2 regions of the Streptomyces sp. NPDC059695 genome follow, and region 1 is predicted to be linked to the other one. Evidence: riboswitches for the same ligand, from Rfam matches in the RefSeq annotation. Region 1 holds a riboswitch; the other holds the start of a gene.
What was found. Region 1 has a riboswitch for cyclic di-AMP ahead of ACFV2S_RS13290 (M23 family metallopeptidase). Riboswitches for the same ligand answer to the same signal wherever they lie in the genome.
Positions count from the first base shown of each region.

Region 2: linked by a shared signal. The riboswitch ahead of ACFV2S_RS15480 (C40 family peptidase) and the one ahead of ACFV2S_RS13290 (M23 family metallopeptidase) in region 1 are both predicted to bind cyclic di-AMP.

Region 1 covers NZ_JBHWFF010000008.1:244,547-252,108, forward strand. Annotated here, with positions in the region: gene ACFV2S_RS13275 (PLP-dependent cysteine synthase family protein) at 1-100, shown strand, start outside; gene ACFV2S_RS13280 (MFS transporter) at 97-1,299, shown strand; gene ACFV2S_RS13285 (PP2C family protein-serine/threonine phosphatase) at 1,409-2,620, shown strand; cyclic di-AMP (ydaO/yuaA leader) riboswitch at 2,822-2,986, shown strand; gene ACFV2S_RS13290 (M23 family metallopeptidase) at 2,998-4,104, shown strand; gene ACFV2S_RS13295 (aldo/keto reductase) at 4,149-5,096, shown strand; gene ACFV2S_RS13300 (PrsW family intramembrane metalloprotease) at 5,093-6,424, opposite strand; gene trmB (tRNA (guanosine(46)-N7)-methyltransferase TrmB) at 6,503-7,222, opposite strand.
Region 2 covers NZ_JBHWFF010000010.1:226,705-234,266, forward strand. Annotated here, with positions in the region: gene ACFV2S_RS15470 (ATP-dependent Clp protease proteolytic subunit) at 24-641, shown strand; gene ACFV2S_RS15475 (hypothetical protein) at 649-954, shown strand; cyclic di-AMP (ydaO/yuaA leader) riboswitch at 1,355-1,476, shown strand; gene ACFV2S_RS15480 (C40 family peptidase) at 1,480-1,956, shown strand; gene ACFV2S_RS15485 (ATP-binding protein) at 2,020-2,457, opposite strand; gene ACFV2S_RS15490 (8-amino-7-oxononanoate synthase) at 2,628-3,806, opposite strand; gene bioB (biotin synthase BioB) at 3,950-5,182, shown strand; gene ACFV2S_RS15500 (adenosylmethionine--8-amino-7-oxononanoate transaminase) at 5,175-6,473, shown strand; gene bioD (dethiobiotin synthase) at 6,554-7,285, shown strand; gene ACFV2S_RS15510 (VOC family protein) at 7,290-7,562, shown strand, end outside.

The DNA.
Region 1 (7,562 bases):
CGGGCTGCTCGACGGTCCCGTACGGGAGGACCCCGCCGCGTACGTCTCCGACGCCACGGTCAGCGGCTGGACCCGGCGCGTCCTGGGGCGGGCCTCGTGACCACGGCGACCGCGCCCGCCCAGGGCGGGATCTGGAAGCAGAGCCGCACCTTCGATCCGGCCGTCCGGCTCCTCTTCCTCAACCAGCTCACCATCAACCTCGGCTTCTACATGCTCATGCCCTACCTGGCCGCGCACCTCGCGGACGGGCTCGGCATGGCCGCCTGGGCCGTCGGCCTCGTCCTCGGCGCCCGGAACCTCTCCCAGCAGGGCATGTTCCTCGTCGGCGGGGCGCTCGCCGACCGGCTCGGGTTCAAGCCGCTCATCGTGGCCGGCTGCGCGCTGCGGACGGTCGGCTTCGGGGCGCTCGCCTTCGCGCAGTCGCTGCCGGCGCTGATCGCCGCCTCGCTCGCGACGGGCCTCGCGGGGGCCCTCTTCAACCCGGCCGTGCGGGCCTGTCTCGCGGCGGAGGCCGGGGAGGAGCGCCGGGTGGAGGCCTTCGCGCTCTTCAACACCTACTACCAGGCGGGCATCCTGCTCGGTCCGCTCGTCGGGGTGGCGCTGACGGGGGTGTCGTTCCGGCTGACGTGCGCGGTGGCGGCGGTGCTGTTCGCCGGACTGACCCTCGTACAGCTCCGGCATCTGCCCGTACGGGCCCCGGAGGCGCCGAAGGAGCGGCGGGGGCAGTTCCGCACGGTCCTCGCGCACCGGACCTTCTGGCTCTTCTCGCTGGCCATGACAGGCTCGTACGTGCTGTCCTTCCAGGTCTATCTGGCGCTGCCGCTCGCGGCGGGCGGCACGGCGGCGACGACCGCGCTGTTCGTCGTCTCGGCGGTCGTGGCGCTCGCCGGGCAGCTGAGGATCACGGCCTGGTGCCGGTGCCGCCTCAGCCGGGAGCGGTGCCTCGTCCTCGGGCTCGCCCTGATGGGCGGGGCGTTCCTGGTCCCGGCCGCCCTGGGGCGCGGCCTGGTGGGGCTGCTGCTGTGCGCGGCCGTGCTGTCCGTCGCGAACGCGGTGCTCTACCCGTACGAGATGGACACCGTCGTCGCCCTGGCCCGGGGCCGCTGGGTCGCCACCCACTACGGGCTCTACAACACCGTCTGCGGGGTCGGCATCACCCTCGGGAACCTGGGGACGGGTGCGCTCCTCGACGTCACCGGCTGGTCGGCGGCGCCGTGGCTCGTGCTGTGCGCGGTGGGGCTGACCTGCGCGGCGGCGATGGCGCTGCTCGCCCGGGGCGGCCGGCTGGCGGCCGGCTGACCCCGTACGCCACTCGGCCCCGTGGGAGTCGCCGCCCCTCGCGGCGGCGGCCACCCTGGGAGGGCGCGGTGCGGACCGCGGCCGGTCGGACCGGGCAGGAGAGGCACAGGTGGGGCACCCCCTAGGAGCGGCGGGCGGAGGGCGTCGGGGCGGCGAGGGCCGCTCCGAGCACGGTGGCGCCCGGCGGTTCATCCGTGCGCTGCCCCCGCTGGTCATCGTCGGCGGTGTCGCCTTCGACGTGGCGACACCGGCCGAGTACACGGCGGCCCCGCTCTTCTCCGCCGCGCCGCTGATCGCCGCGCCCTTCTTCTCCACCCTCACGACCGTGATCACCGGGATCGCGGCCGTCCTCGCCTCCGTCGGACTCCACGCCTACAACGACACGGTCGACGAGATCGCGGCGCTCACCGAGAGCCTGACCGTCCTCACGGTCTCCGCGCTCGCCGTCCTCATCAACCGGGTCGTGCGCCGCAGCGGCGAGCGGCTCGCCTCGGCGCGGGTCATCGCGGAGACGGCGCAGAAGGCGGTGCTGCCGACGCCCGCCGAGCGGATCGGCGGGCTGCAGTGCGCGGCGCGGTACGAGGCGGCGCAGGCCGACGCGTTCATCGGCGGCGACCTGTTCGCCGTCCAGGACACCCCGCACGGCGTGCGGCTCGTGGTCGGGGACGTCCGGGGCAAGGGGATGGACGCGGTCGAGGCCGTCGCCGTCGTCATCGGCGCCTTCCGTGAGGCCGCCGAGCAGGAGCGGACCCTGGAGGGCGTGGCGCAGCGCCTCGAACGGGCGCTGGCCCGGGAGGGCACCCGCCGGGACGGGCTCGACGCCTTCGAGGGGTTCACCACGGCCGTCCTGGCCGAGATCCCGCGCGCCGACGGGAGCGGGACCTTCGACGGTTTCGTACGCATCGTCAACCGCGGGCACCCGCCGCCGCTGATGCTGTACGCGGACGGCCGGCTGGACGTGCTGGAGCCGGGCGAGGCGGCGCTGCCCCTCGGCATGGGGGAGCTGGCGGCGTGGCCGGACCGGGGGGAGGCGCGGTCGTTCCCGCCGGGCGCGACGCTGCTCTTCTACACGGACGGCCTCTCGGAGGCGCGCGACGGGCAGGGCGTCTTCTACGATCCGGCGGCCCGGCTCGACGGGCGGATCTTCCCGGGGCCCGAGGAACTGCTCGACGCGCTCGTGGACGACGTACGGCTCCACACGGGCGGCGGGGCGACGGACGACATGGCGCTGCTGGCGGTGAGCCGCCCGGCGACGGGGCAGCCGGAGCGGCGTCGGACGATGCCCGTGGTGCCGCCGGGCGGGCCCGGTCACCAGGCGTAGTCGAGGGGTGTCACTGCGATAACAATTGACATAACGTCAGATCGCGGGGGTTTGGCGGGCCCGCCCTGAAGGGGGGTCAAGTCGGACCATTACCCCTCAATTCAATGAATGATCAAGGGGAACGGCTTGGAATCGGGACCCCCTGTCTATTAACGTTCGATAACGCAGCGCGGTCGTCCCAGCCGTCGCAAGAGGCGGCACCGTGCGCACGCGCCGAATCCTGAAAAGGAACCGGGGAACCACCACTTGGGGTGAATCGGGCCCCTTCGCACCCGTGCGGAACACGCACCCGTGCGGTCGAGCCCGTAGGAGACCTTCCTGCTCCGAACCCGTCAGCTAACCCGGTAGGCGAGAAGGAAGGAAAGGAGCGCCCCCCCGTGGCGTCCAACACCCCCGCACCCGAAGCCCCCTTCGACGCCTTCGGTGGCGGTGCGGCCTCCTCCGCCCCGGACACCGAGTGGAACCCCACCGAGGGCTCCCTCCGCGCCGAGAGCCGCTCCGGCGGCCGGCACCGGGTCGTCAAGCAGCGCTCCAACTTCGCCCGTTCCTCCACCGTCCTCGGCGTCGGCGTGATCGCGGCCGTCGGCGCGGGCGGCCTCGCCACCGCGCAGGACAAGCCCCCGGTGGCCATATCGCTGCCGGACCTCCCGGACCTCGACCTGCCGGACGCCCACGACATCCCCGGCGTCGGCGCCCTCCTCCCCGAGCAGCACAGCGCGCCCGTCACCGAGGCCCGCGCCAACCCGAACCCGCTCACCGCCGCCACCTACACCACCGTGGCCGACGAGAGCACCGGACAGGCCGAGCAGACCGCCGCCTCCGCCGCCCCCGCCGCGGGCGAGGCCCTGCGCGCCCGCATCCTCCAGCAGGCCGAGCAGCAGCAGGCCGCCGCCGACGCCGCCGAGAAGGCCGCCGCCGAGAAGGCCGCGGCGGAGAAGGCCGCCGCCGAGGCCGAGGCCAAGGAGGCCGCCGCGGAGAAGGCCGCCGCCGAGGCCAAGGCGAAGGCCGAGGCGGAGGCCAAGGCCAAGGCGGAAGCGGAGGCCAAGGCGAAGGCCGAGGCCGAGCGCCTCGCCAAGCTCGCCGCCAGCTACTCGCTGCCGGTGTCCTCGTACACCCTCACCGCCACCTACATGCAGTCCGGCTCGATGTGGTCGTCCGGTCACCACACCGGCCTCGACTTCGCCGCCCCCACGGGCACCCCGCTCAAGGCCGTCCACGGCGCGACCGTCAAGTCGGCCGGCTGGTCCGGCTCCTACGGCTACCGGATCGTCCTGGAGCTGGAGGACGGCACCGAGGTCTGGTACTGCCACCTCTCGTCCATGACGGTCTCCGCGGGCCAGACCGTCGGCACCGGCGAGACCATCGGCCGCGTCGGCGCCACCGGCAACGTCACCGGCGCCCACCTCCACATGGAGGTCCACACGCCCGGCGGCGACGGCATCGACCCGGCGGCCTGGCTCCGCTCCAAGGGCCTCAGCCTCTGAACGCACCCGGAATAGGCCCGGCGGCGGGAACGGTTGACCGACACATGACCTCTCTCCGCCCGCTGGGCAGCTCCGACCTGCACGTCTTCCCCATAGCCCTGGGCGGCAACGTCTTCGGCTGGACCGCCGACGAGGCCCAGTCCTTCGCCGTCCTCGACGCCTACGCCGCCGCGGGCGGCAACTTCGTCGACTCCGCCGACGTGTACTCGGCGTGGGCCGAGGGCAACGAGGGCGGCGAGTCCGAGACCGTCATCGGCCGCTGGCTCGCCTCCCGGGGCAACCGCTCCGACATAGTCGTCGCCACCAAGGTCGGCGCCCACCCCCACTTCAAGGGCCTGTCCGCCACCACCATCAAGGCGGGCGCGGAGGAGTCCCTCCGCCGCCTCGGCACCGACCACATCGACCTGTACTACACGCACTTCGACGACGAGTCCGTCCCCGTCGAGGAGATCGTCACCGCCCTCGACCAGCTGGTGAAGGACGGCAAGGTGCGCGCCGTCGCCGCCTCCAACATCTCCCCGGAGCGGCTCCGCGCCTCCCTCGACTTCGCCGAGGCCGAGGGCCTCGCCCGGTACGTCGCCCTCCAGCCGCACTACAACCTGGTCTCCCGCGACACCTACGAGGGCCCGCTCCTGGAGACCGTCGAGCGCGCCGGGCTCTCGGCCGTCCCGTACTACGGCCTCGCGGCCGGCTTCCTCACCGGCAAGTACCGCCCCGGCGCCACCGTCGACAGCGTCCGCGCCTCCGGGGCCGCCGGGCACCTGGACACCGAGCGCGGCCGGGCCGTGCTCTCCGCCCTCGACACGGTCGCCGAGGCCCACGGGGCGGAGCTCGCCACCGTCGCCCTCGCCTGGCTCGCCGCCCGGCCGACCGTCGCCGCGCCGATCGCCTCGGCCCGCACGGTCGAACAGCTCCCGGCGCTGGTCGCCGCCGCCGGTCTCACCCTCACCGAGGCCGAGCGGACGCTGCTGGACGAGGCCTCCGCCGTCTAACTCCGGTACGGGTTGTAGCCGTCGTAGTCCAGGTACTGCGGCGGCGCCCAGGCCCGGCCCGTGGCCCGCGCCGCGTACGTGAGCGCCGGGGACGCCACCGCGCGGCGCTGCCACAGGTGGTGCAGCAGCTCCTGCTCCCGTGCCGTGAAGTCGGGGCCCGCCGTGCCCCGGCGGGCCCGGTCCCGCAGGAACGCGAGGGTCGTCGCGAAGGACTCGTACTCGCCGACCGCCTGCGCGGCCGGCGGGCCGTACGTCCGGGCGGCGAACGAGCGCGCCAGCTGCCGGGCGCGCATCGAGGACAGCGCGAGCGGCTCGGTGGGCGCGAGCCACCCGGCGGCCGCGTACGCCGGGAGCTCCCCGGATATCGTGCGCAGCTCGCGCTGCCGGCTCCAGACCGCCAGCCAGGTCAGCAGACCGAAGGCCGGGACCATGAGCGCCCCGTACACCGCGTAGAAGGCCAGCGGGCCGCCGAAGGTGGCCGAGCCGTTCCACGCGGCGTGCAGGCCCATCGCCAGCAGCAGACCGGCGAGCGGCAGCAGCACCCGGCGCAGCCGCTTCCCGCGCGGCGCGAGGGCGGCGAACCCGAAGCCGATGCCGGTGAGCACGGTGAACAGCGGATGCGCGAACGGCGACATCACGACCCGTACGAAGAAGGTCGCCGCCGTCACCGAGCCGATGCCCGAGGAGCCGAACTCCTGGTCCTCGCCGAAGGCGTTGCCGAGGTAGAGGATGTTCTCGGTGAAGGCGAAGCCGGTCGCGGTGAAACCGGCGACCACGACCCCGTCGACGAGACCGCCGAAGTCCTTCCTGCGGAAGAGGAACAGCAGCAGGATCGCGGCGGCCTTCGCGCTCTCCTCCACCACCGGGGCGATGACCGTGGCCCCGAGGGTGTCGGCCGAGTCCGGATCGGCCGTGGCCGTCGCGATCCAGCGGACCGCGAAGGAGTTCGCCAGGATCGCGACGAGCGCGGCCGCGAAGGCCCCCCAGGCGAAGGCGAACAGCATGTTCTTCCAGGGGCCCGGCTCGACCCGGTCGAGCCAGCGGAACGCCGACATGAGCAGCGGTACGGGAAGCACGGCGAGGCCCAGGCCGACGAGGAAGCCCTGTGTGCCGGTCTGCTCGCGGACCAGCGCCAGGATGACCAGGGCGCAGAGCGCGAGCAGTGTCACCACGGCGATCGCCCGGACCAGCCGGCTGCGCCAGAAGGCACGGCGCGGCCGGTAGCGCCACTGGGAACGGTCGGCGACGGCGGGGAAGGCCGGCTCCTCGGTGTCCCGGTGCGGGACGGGGGCGGCGGCCGACAGGTCGCTCGGGGCAGGGTTCGACACGTGAGCGACCCTAACGACCCCCACCGACACCGGTCGACGAGGTTACGGGCTCCCCGTCACTTCCGGATCACTTCCGGATCACTTCCGCCGGAAGAGGAGGTCGTGGACGACGTGGCCCTTGTCGAGCCCCTGGCCCTCGAAGCGGGTGAGGGGACGGAAGTCGGGGCGGGGGGCGTAGCCGCCGTCGGCCTGCGTGTTCTCGTAGTCCGGATGCGCGGAGAGCACCTCCAGCATCTGTACGGCGTACTCCTCCCAGTCCGTGGCGCAGTGCAGCACGGCCCCGGGCTTCATCCGCGGCGCGAGGAGGCTGAGGAACTCGGGCTGGATCAGCCGGCGCTTGTGGTGGCGCGCCTTGGGCCACGGGTCCGGGAAGTAGACCCGGCAGCCGTCGAGGGACGCGTCGCCGAGCATCTCGCGGAGCAGGATGATCGCGTCGCCGTTGGCGACCCGGACGTTGGTGAGCCCGTTGCGGTCGGCGAGACCGAGGAGGTTGCCCTGGCCGGGGGTGTGCACGTCCACGGCGAGGATGCCGGTCCCGGGGTCGGCGGCGGCCATCTGGGCCGTGGCCTCGCCCATGCCGAAGCCGATCTCCATGACGACCGGAAGCCCCTCGAACATCTCTTCGAGGTCGAGGACCCGCTTGCCGTCGATGTCGAGGCCCCAGTCGGGCCACCGCTTCAGCATGGCCTCGGCCTGCCCGTACGTGACACGGCTGCGGCGGGGCTGGAAGCTCCGGATCCGCCGCTCGTGATGGGCCCCGGCGGGATCGGGCAGGGGGCCCTCGCCGGGGGCGAACATCCGACTGCCACGGCGCGCGACGGGCTGCGGCCCGCTCTCAATCTCCTCAGACACAATGCGCCCGATTCTACGGCGCCCCGACGGCACGGGCCCGCGCCCGCCCCGTTGTGGGCTGCGCCCGCTGCCCGTGTGGGCAGGCGTCCCGCAGGGGCGGGACGGGTGGGCACATGGGACGGCGCCCTTGCCGGCGCCAGAGGCTTCCGCGCCCTGACCCGCACCACGAGCCACGGGTGCGGGACGTGCGGGTCCAGGCACTGTAGCCTCTGGCGCCGGCAGGGCGCCGTCCGTTGTGCCCACCCGTTCCGCCCCGGCGGAACGCATGCCCACAACGGACGGCGTG
Region 2 (7,562 bases), on a different contig from region 1:
CAGACAGCTGGAGGTGCTCAGCCATGGACGCCCGCTACGTCCTGCCCGAGTTCACGGAGCGGACCGGTTTCGGTGCACGGACCCTCGACCCGTACTCGAAGCTCCTGGAAGGCCGGATCGTCTTCCTCGGCACGCCGATCGACGAGATCTCGGCCAACGACGTCATCGCACAGTTCCTGCACCTCGATCACGCGGCCCCCGGCCAGGACATCTCGCTCTACATCAACTCCCCCGGCGGCTCGATCACCGCCATGACCGCGATCCACGACACGATGCGGACGCTCCACTGCGACGTGGCGACCACCTGCCTGGGCCAGGCCTCCTCCACCGCCGCCGTCCTGCTCGCCGCCGGCACCCCGGGCAAGCGGCTCGCCCTCCCCGGCGCCCGCGTGACCCTGCGTCAGCCGGCCATGGACGAACCCCTCCAGGGGCAGCCGAGCGACCTCGACATCCACGCGCGCGAGCTGCTGCGGCTGCGCGCCCTGGTGGCCGGGATGCTCACCGAGTACACCGGGCGGAGCCGGGAGCGGATCGACGCCGACATCGACCGCCTCACCGTCCTGGACGCGCCGGCGGCCGTCGCGTACGGCCTGGTGGACCACGTGATCACGAGCCGGCGCGACGCCGGCGCGGCGCGGTGAGCCGGCCGTGGTGCCCGAGCTGCCGCCGCTGCCCGCGCTGACGCGGGCCGAGGGCGAGTTGGTCGACGCCTACCTCGAAGTCGTCGACCTCCTGGGGAGGATCAACCCGTCCAGGGGCACGCACACCTACGGGGCGCTGCGGGCGGCGCAGGCCCTGGTGGGGCGCGCGGAGGCGCTGCTCGGGGCCCTGACGCTCATGCACGTGCGGGGCGAGAGCGAGGTGCACGCGGACACCCTGGCGCGCGCGCTGAGGGTGCTGGACGGAGAGCGCCGCACCGGCCGCGTCACGGTCCCCCGCACACCCGAGAGTTGACATTCCGGCATGTCGTGTCGAGGTCCGGACGGCCGACGCGGATCGCAGGATCGCTCCCCCGTTCGGCGTAGTCGACGAGTCGACAATGGTGTGGGGTGAGTTGCGCAACAGGTGTACACATCTGGCGGAATAGGGCATTCCGTTGCTGGTGCGGGGCTCGTGGGCCAAACCTCCGACGATCACGAAAGCAGCCTGTCCACCCGAATGGATCAGTCGTGAGGAGCCTCACATATCGCCGTTTCAGCTCGGATTTCGCCCTCGTTGTGGGTCAAGATCCCTGTCGACGACAAGCCCCCGCCATCCGAGGCGGGGCGGTCCGGGCGGACGCCGAGTCCTGCCGCTGTCCCGGATGTCTGGTCGACAGGAGTGGATCGGCAGGAGTGGAGGACCCGAGCAGTACGGGACGTACGCGCTGTTTCCGCAGCGGGGCCGTCCCTTGGGGTGAAGCCGCAGCCGCGGCCGGGCATCTTCGCCAGCCCGAACCCGACAGGTCATCCTTCGCAGGCGGCTGACGAAGGGTTGCGCATGACTGCGCAGATGCACGTCCCGTCCCTGCTGTCCCGGGCCGGAGCCGTCTCGGCTCTCACCCTCGCCGCCGTCGGCGGCACGATGCTCGCACCCGGTGCGGCGTCGCAGGCCCAGGCGGCAACCACCTACGCGAACAAGGCACTGAGCGTCGCCGCGTCCAAGAAGGGAGCCCCGTACCGGTACGGGAGCGCCGGACCCTCCAGGTTCGACTGCTCCGGTCTGACGCTCTACGCGTACAAGAAGGCGGGCAAGTCGCTGCCCCGCACCGCGCAGCAGCAGTACAACAAGACCCGGCACATCTCCGCGTCCAGCAGACAGAAGGGGGACCTGGTCTTCTTCCACTCCGGCGGGAGCGTCTACCACGTGGGCATCTACGCCGGAAGCGGCAGGATCTGGCACTCGCCCAAGACGGGGTCCTGGGTGAAGCTCGACAAGATCTGGACGTCGAAGGTCTCCTACGGCCGCGTCCGATGACGCCCGCCGGGCACTGACCGGCCCGGGGGCGCGGTGGCGCCGCCGCACCCCCGGGCCGGGGCGTCAGGCGTACGAGGCGGCCGTCCGGGTCCACGGCAGGGTGATCCAGACCGTCTTGCCGCCCTCCTCGGTCGGAGTGACCGAGAGCCGGCCGCCCGCCTCGGCGGCCAGGGACCGGATGATGACCATGCCCCGGCCGTTGTCCTGCTGGACCGCCGCCGGGAGCCGGCGGGGCCACCGCGGATGGCTGTCGGTGACCCCGATGTGCAGGCGCTCCTCGCGCTCCAGGCGGACGTCGACCGTGAAGGTCGGCGACTGGCCGAAGGTGTGCACGACCGCGTTGGTGGCCAGTTCCGAGACCATCAGGCGGATCGCGTCCGCCAGGTCGTCGGCACCGTCCAGGCCCCACCCGTCGAGGACCTCCGCGACGTACCGCCGGGCCGTGGGGACCGACGCGGGGTCGCTCGGCAGCGTGACGGATGCTTCCTGGTGGTCTGCCATGGCGACGCTGTCCCTTTCCCGCCGGGGCTTCGGCCCCGGATCGCGCTTCGCGTCAGAGTCCCACCGATCCTGCCGCTCCGCCGGGCGTTCCACCAAGATATGTCCCCATCTGTCGCCCGAAGCGGTGAACTCTGCCGCCCGTGAACGACCTTGAGGCTCCCGACGGGATGTCAGACGGCCGGTGCGGTCCGCAGGATCGTCTCCACCGCGCGCCCGATCTCCGCGTCCGACAGGTCGGCCCGGGCCGTGAGCCGCAGCCGCGAGATGCCGTCCGGGACGGACGGGGGCCGGAAGCAGCCCACCGCGAGCCCCGCGTCGCGGCAGTCCGCCGCCCAGCGCAGCGCCGCCTCCGGGGAGGGCGCGTGGACCGAGACGACGGCCGCGTCGGGACGCGCCGCGGTGAGGCCGGCCTCCGTGAGAAGCCGGTGGAGGGTGGTGGCGACCGTACGCGCCCGCCCGGCCAGGCCCGGTTCGGCCGCGATCAGACGCAGGCTCGCCAGCGCGCCGCCCGCGGCGGCCGGGGCGAGCCCGGTGTCGAAGATGAAGGTGCGGGCCGCGTTCACCAGGTGCTCGATCACCCGGGCCGGGCCGAGGACGGCCCCGCCCTGGCTGCCGAGGGACTTGGAGAGGGTCAGGGTGGCGACGACGTCCTCGTCGCCCGCGAGCCCGGCCTCGTGCGGGGCGCCGCGCCCGCCGTCGCCCAGGACGCCGAAGCCGTGGGCGTCGTCGACGACGAGTCCGGCGCCGTGCGCGCGGCAGGCGTCGGCGAGCTCGCGGAGCGGGGCCTTGTCACCGTCGACGGAGAAGACCGAGTCGCTGACGACCAGCGCCCGGCGCCCCGGGTGCGCGTCCAGGGTCTTGGCCACGGCCTCGGGGTCGGTGTGCGGGACGACGGCGGTCTCGGCACGCGCGAGGCGGCAGCCGTCGACGATCGAGGCGTGGTTGGAGGCGTCGGAGACGATCAGGGCGTCCCGGCCGCCGAGCGCGGTGAGCGCGGCGAGGTTGGCGGTGTAGCCGGACGAGAAGACCAGGGCCGCCTCGAAACCGCAGAACTCCGCCAGTTCGCGCTCCAGGCGGGTGTGCAGCCGGGTGGTGCCGGTGACGAGCCGCGAGCCGGTGGCACCGGCGCCCCAGCGCCTGGCCGCCTCGGCCGCCGCCTCGGTGACCTCGGGGCGGCGGGTGAGGCCGAGGTAGTCGTTGCCCGCCAGGTCCAGGAGGTCCGACTCGGCCGCGCGGGGCCGCAGCGTCCGCACGAGACCGGCCTCGGCCCGGCGGCGCGCCTCGGCGTCGGTCCAGTCGAAGGCGGTGCGGTGCGGGCCCGCGGCCGGCGCGTCGTCGTCCCGTGGCATGCGGCGATCCTTTTGTAGGCAGCGCACAGACCCTAACCGGAGGATGCCGAGGTCGGGATGTGGTCATCCACACACCTCGATCGGAGGCGTTTGTTCGGATCCTCCTTGGCCCGGGGGCGGGCGGTAGGCAAGGATCTCGGGTTATGGACCTCCTGAACACACTGGTGGAGAAGGGGCTGCGGCGCGAGCTGCCGACCCGTGAAGAAGCGCTCGCCGTCCTGGCGACCTCCGACGACGAACTGCTCGATGTGGTGGCGGCGGCCGGGAAGGTGCGCCGTCAGTGGTTCGGGCGCCGGGTCAAGCTCAACTACCTGGTCAACCTGAAGTCCGGTCTCTGTCCCGAGGACTGCTCGTACTGCTCGCAGCGGCTCGGCTCGAAGGCCGAGATCCTCAAGTACACGTGGCTGAAGCCGGACGAGGCCTCGCAGGCCGCGGCGGCGGGCGTCGCGGGCGGCGCGAAGCGGGTCTGCCTGGTGGCCAGCGGCCGCGGTCCGACGGACCGGGACGTGGAGCGCGTCGGGAAGACCATCGAGGCGATCAAGGAGCAGAACGAGGGCGTCGAGGTGTGCGCCTGCCTCGGTCTGCTCTCGGACGGCCAGGCGGAGCGGCTGCGGGAGGCCGGCGCCGACGCGTACAACCACAACCTGAACACCTCCGAGGCGACGTACGAGGGCATCACCAAGACCCACACGTACGCCGACCGGGTGGACACCGTGCAGAAGGCGCACGCCGCCGGTCTGTCGGCCTGCTCGGGCCTGATCGCGGGCATGGGCGAGACCGACGAGGACCTCGTCGACGTCGTCTACGCGCTGCGCGAGCTCGACTCCGACTCGGTGCCGGTCAACTTCCTCATCCCCTTCGAGGGCACCCCGCTCGCCAAGGAGTGGAACCTCACCCCGCAGCGCTGCCTGCGGATCCTCGCGATGGTCCGGTTCGTCTGCCCCGACGTCGAGGTGCGGATCGCGGGCGGCCGTGAGGTGCACCTGCGCTCGATGCAGCCGCTGGCGCTGAACATCGCGAACTCGATCTTCCTCGGCGACTACCTGACCAGCGAGGGCCAGGCCGGCCAGGCCGACCTGGACATGATCGCGGACGCGGGCTTCGAGGTGGAGGGCGCGGGGACGACCACGCTGCCGAAGCACCGCGCGGACGCCCTCGCGGCGGCCGGCGCGACGGGCGGCTGCGGTACGGCGTCCTCGGCGGGCTGCGGCTCGGAGGCCGCGTCCGGCTGCGGCTCGCACGGCGAGGAGGGCGGCGGCTGCGGTCCCTGCGGCGGTCACGCGGCTCCGGCGGCGCCCGCCGCGAACGAGGCCCGCACCGACCTGGTGGCCGTGCGCCGCCGGGGCGCCGGGACGGACCTCGCGCCGAATGCGTGACGGCGACCCCCTCGGCAACGGCGAACTCCTCGCCCTGGACCGGGCGCACGTCTGGCATCCGTACGGCCCCATGCCGGGCCGTGCGGAGCCGCTGGTCGTCGCGTCCGCGTCCGGTGTGCGGCTCCGGCTCGCCGAACCCGCCGAGGGCCGGGACGAGTTGATCGACGGCATGTCCTCGTGGTGGTCGGCGGTCCACGGCTACAACCACCCCGTGCTCAACGAGGCGGTGAGCGGTCAGCTGGAGAAGATGAGCCACGTCATGTTCGGCGGGCTCACCCACGAGCCGGCCGTCCGGCTCGCCGCCCGGCTCGTGGAGATCACCCCGGAGCCGCTGCGGCACGTCTTCCTCAGCGACTCGGGCTCGGTCTCCGTCGAGGTCGCGGCCAAGATGTGCCTGCAGTACTGGCGTTCCCTGGGCCGTCCCGGGAAGCAGCGGCTCCTCACCTGGCGCGGCGGCTACCACGGCGACACCTGGCAGCCGATGTCGGTGTGCGACCCGGAGGGCGGGATGCACGAGCTGTGGACGGGGGTGCTCCAGCCGCAGGTCTTCGTGGACGCGCCGCCGGCCGCGTACGAGGAGTCGTACGCGGAGCTGCTGCGGAGCCGGATCGCCGAGCACGCGCACGAGCTGGCCGCGGTCATCGTGGAGCCGGTCGTGCAGGGCGCGGGCGGGATGCGCTTCCACGACCCGGCGTACCTCCGGGTGCTGCGGGAGGCCTGCGACGCGCATGACGTCCTGCTGGTCCTCGACGAGATCGCGACCGGTTTCGGCCGGACGGGCACGCTGTTCGCCGCCGACCAGGCCGGGATCTCCCCCGACGTGATGTGCGTGGGCAAGGCGCTGACCGGCGGCTATCTGTCGATGGCGGCCACCCTCTGCACCAGCCGGGTGGCCGACGGGATCTCGCGCGGCGAGGTCCCGGTCCTGGCGCACGGGCCGACGTTCATGGGGAACCCGCTGGCGTCGGCGGTCGCCCTGGCCTCGATCGACCTGCTCCTCTCGCAGGACTGGCAGGTCGAGGTCAAGCGGATCGAGACGGGGCTGCGGGACGGGCTCGCCCCGGCGGCCGGTCTCCCGGGCGTCCGCGAGGTGCGGGTGCTCGGCGCGATCGGCGTGGTCCAGCTCGACCACGAGGTCGACATGGCGGCGGCGACGCGCGCGGCGGTCCGGGAGGGCGTGTGGCTGCGCCCGTTCCGCGACCTGATCTACACGATGCCGCCGTACGTGACGGGCGACGAGGACCTGGCCCGGATCTGCGCGGCGGTGCGGGCGGCCGCGGCCGCGGGCTGACCACGGGCGGGACCGCGCCCGCGTGGGCGCGGTCCCGCCCGGCCGCCCCCCCCTGTACAGCAGTGAGAGAGGACATCTTCATGACCGTCATCGTCGTCAGCGGCACCGGCACCGAGATCGGCAAGACCGTCGTCACCGCGGCCGTCGCCGCCGTCGCCACGGCCGCCGGGCGGTCCGTCGCCGTCCTGAAGCCCGCGCAGACGGGCGTCGGGCCGGACGACCGGGGCGACGCGGACGAGGTCGTACGGCTCTCGGGCGCCGCGGCCTCCGCCGAGCTGGGCCGCTTCCCCGAGCCGCTGGCCCCCGGGACCGCGGCCCGCCGGGCGGGGCTCGCCCCGGTCGGCCCCCGGGAGGTCGCCGAGGCCGCCCGGAAGCTGGCGGACGCGCACGACCTGGTCCTCGTGGAGGGGGCGGGCGGGCTGCTCGTCCGCTTCGACGAGGAGGGCGGCACGCTCGCCGACGCCGCCGCGCTGCTCGGGGCTCCGGTCCTCGTGGTGGCCCCGGCCGGCCTGGGGACGCTCAACTCGGTGGCCCTGACGGCCGAGGCGCTGCGGGCCCGCGGGATCGAGCAGCTGGGCGTGGTCGTCGGCAGCTGGCCGGACGCACCGGACCTCGCGGCGCGCTGCAACCTCGTGGACCTGCCGCAGGCGGCGGGCGCTCCGCTGCTCGGGGCCGTACCGGAGGGGTCGGGGGCGCTGGACCCGGCGGAGTTCCGGGCGGCGGCGGGCGGCTGGCTGACGGCGGAGCTCGGCGGCGCCTGGGACGCGGAGGCGTTCGCGGAGGCGCAGGCGGCTCCGGTCTCCGTAGGCTGACGTCATGCGCGCACACGTTCAGGAGATCGTCTTCGACTGCGCGGCCCCGGCGGCGCTCGTCCGCTTCTGGGCCGGGCTCCTGGGCGGTGAGCCCGTCGACCGGAGCGAGGACTGGTCGTACGTGGATCCGCCGGAGTTCGTACGGATCGCCTTCCAGCGGGTGCCGGAGGGCAAGGCCGCGAAGAACCGGCTCCATCTCGACCTGGAGGTGCCGGACCCGGCACGGGCCGCCGAGGAGGCGCTGCCGCTCGGGGCGGTCACGGTCGGCGGGCTCGTC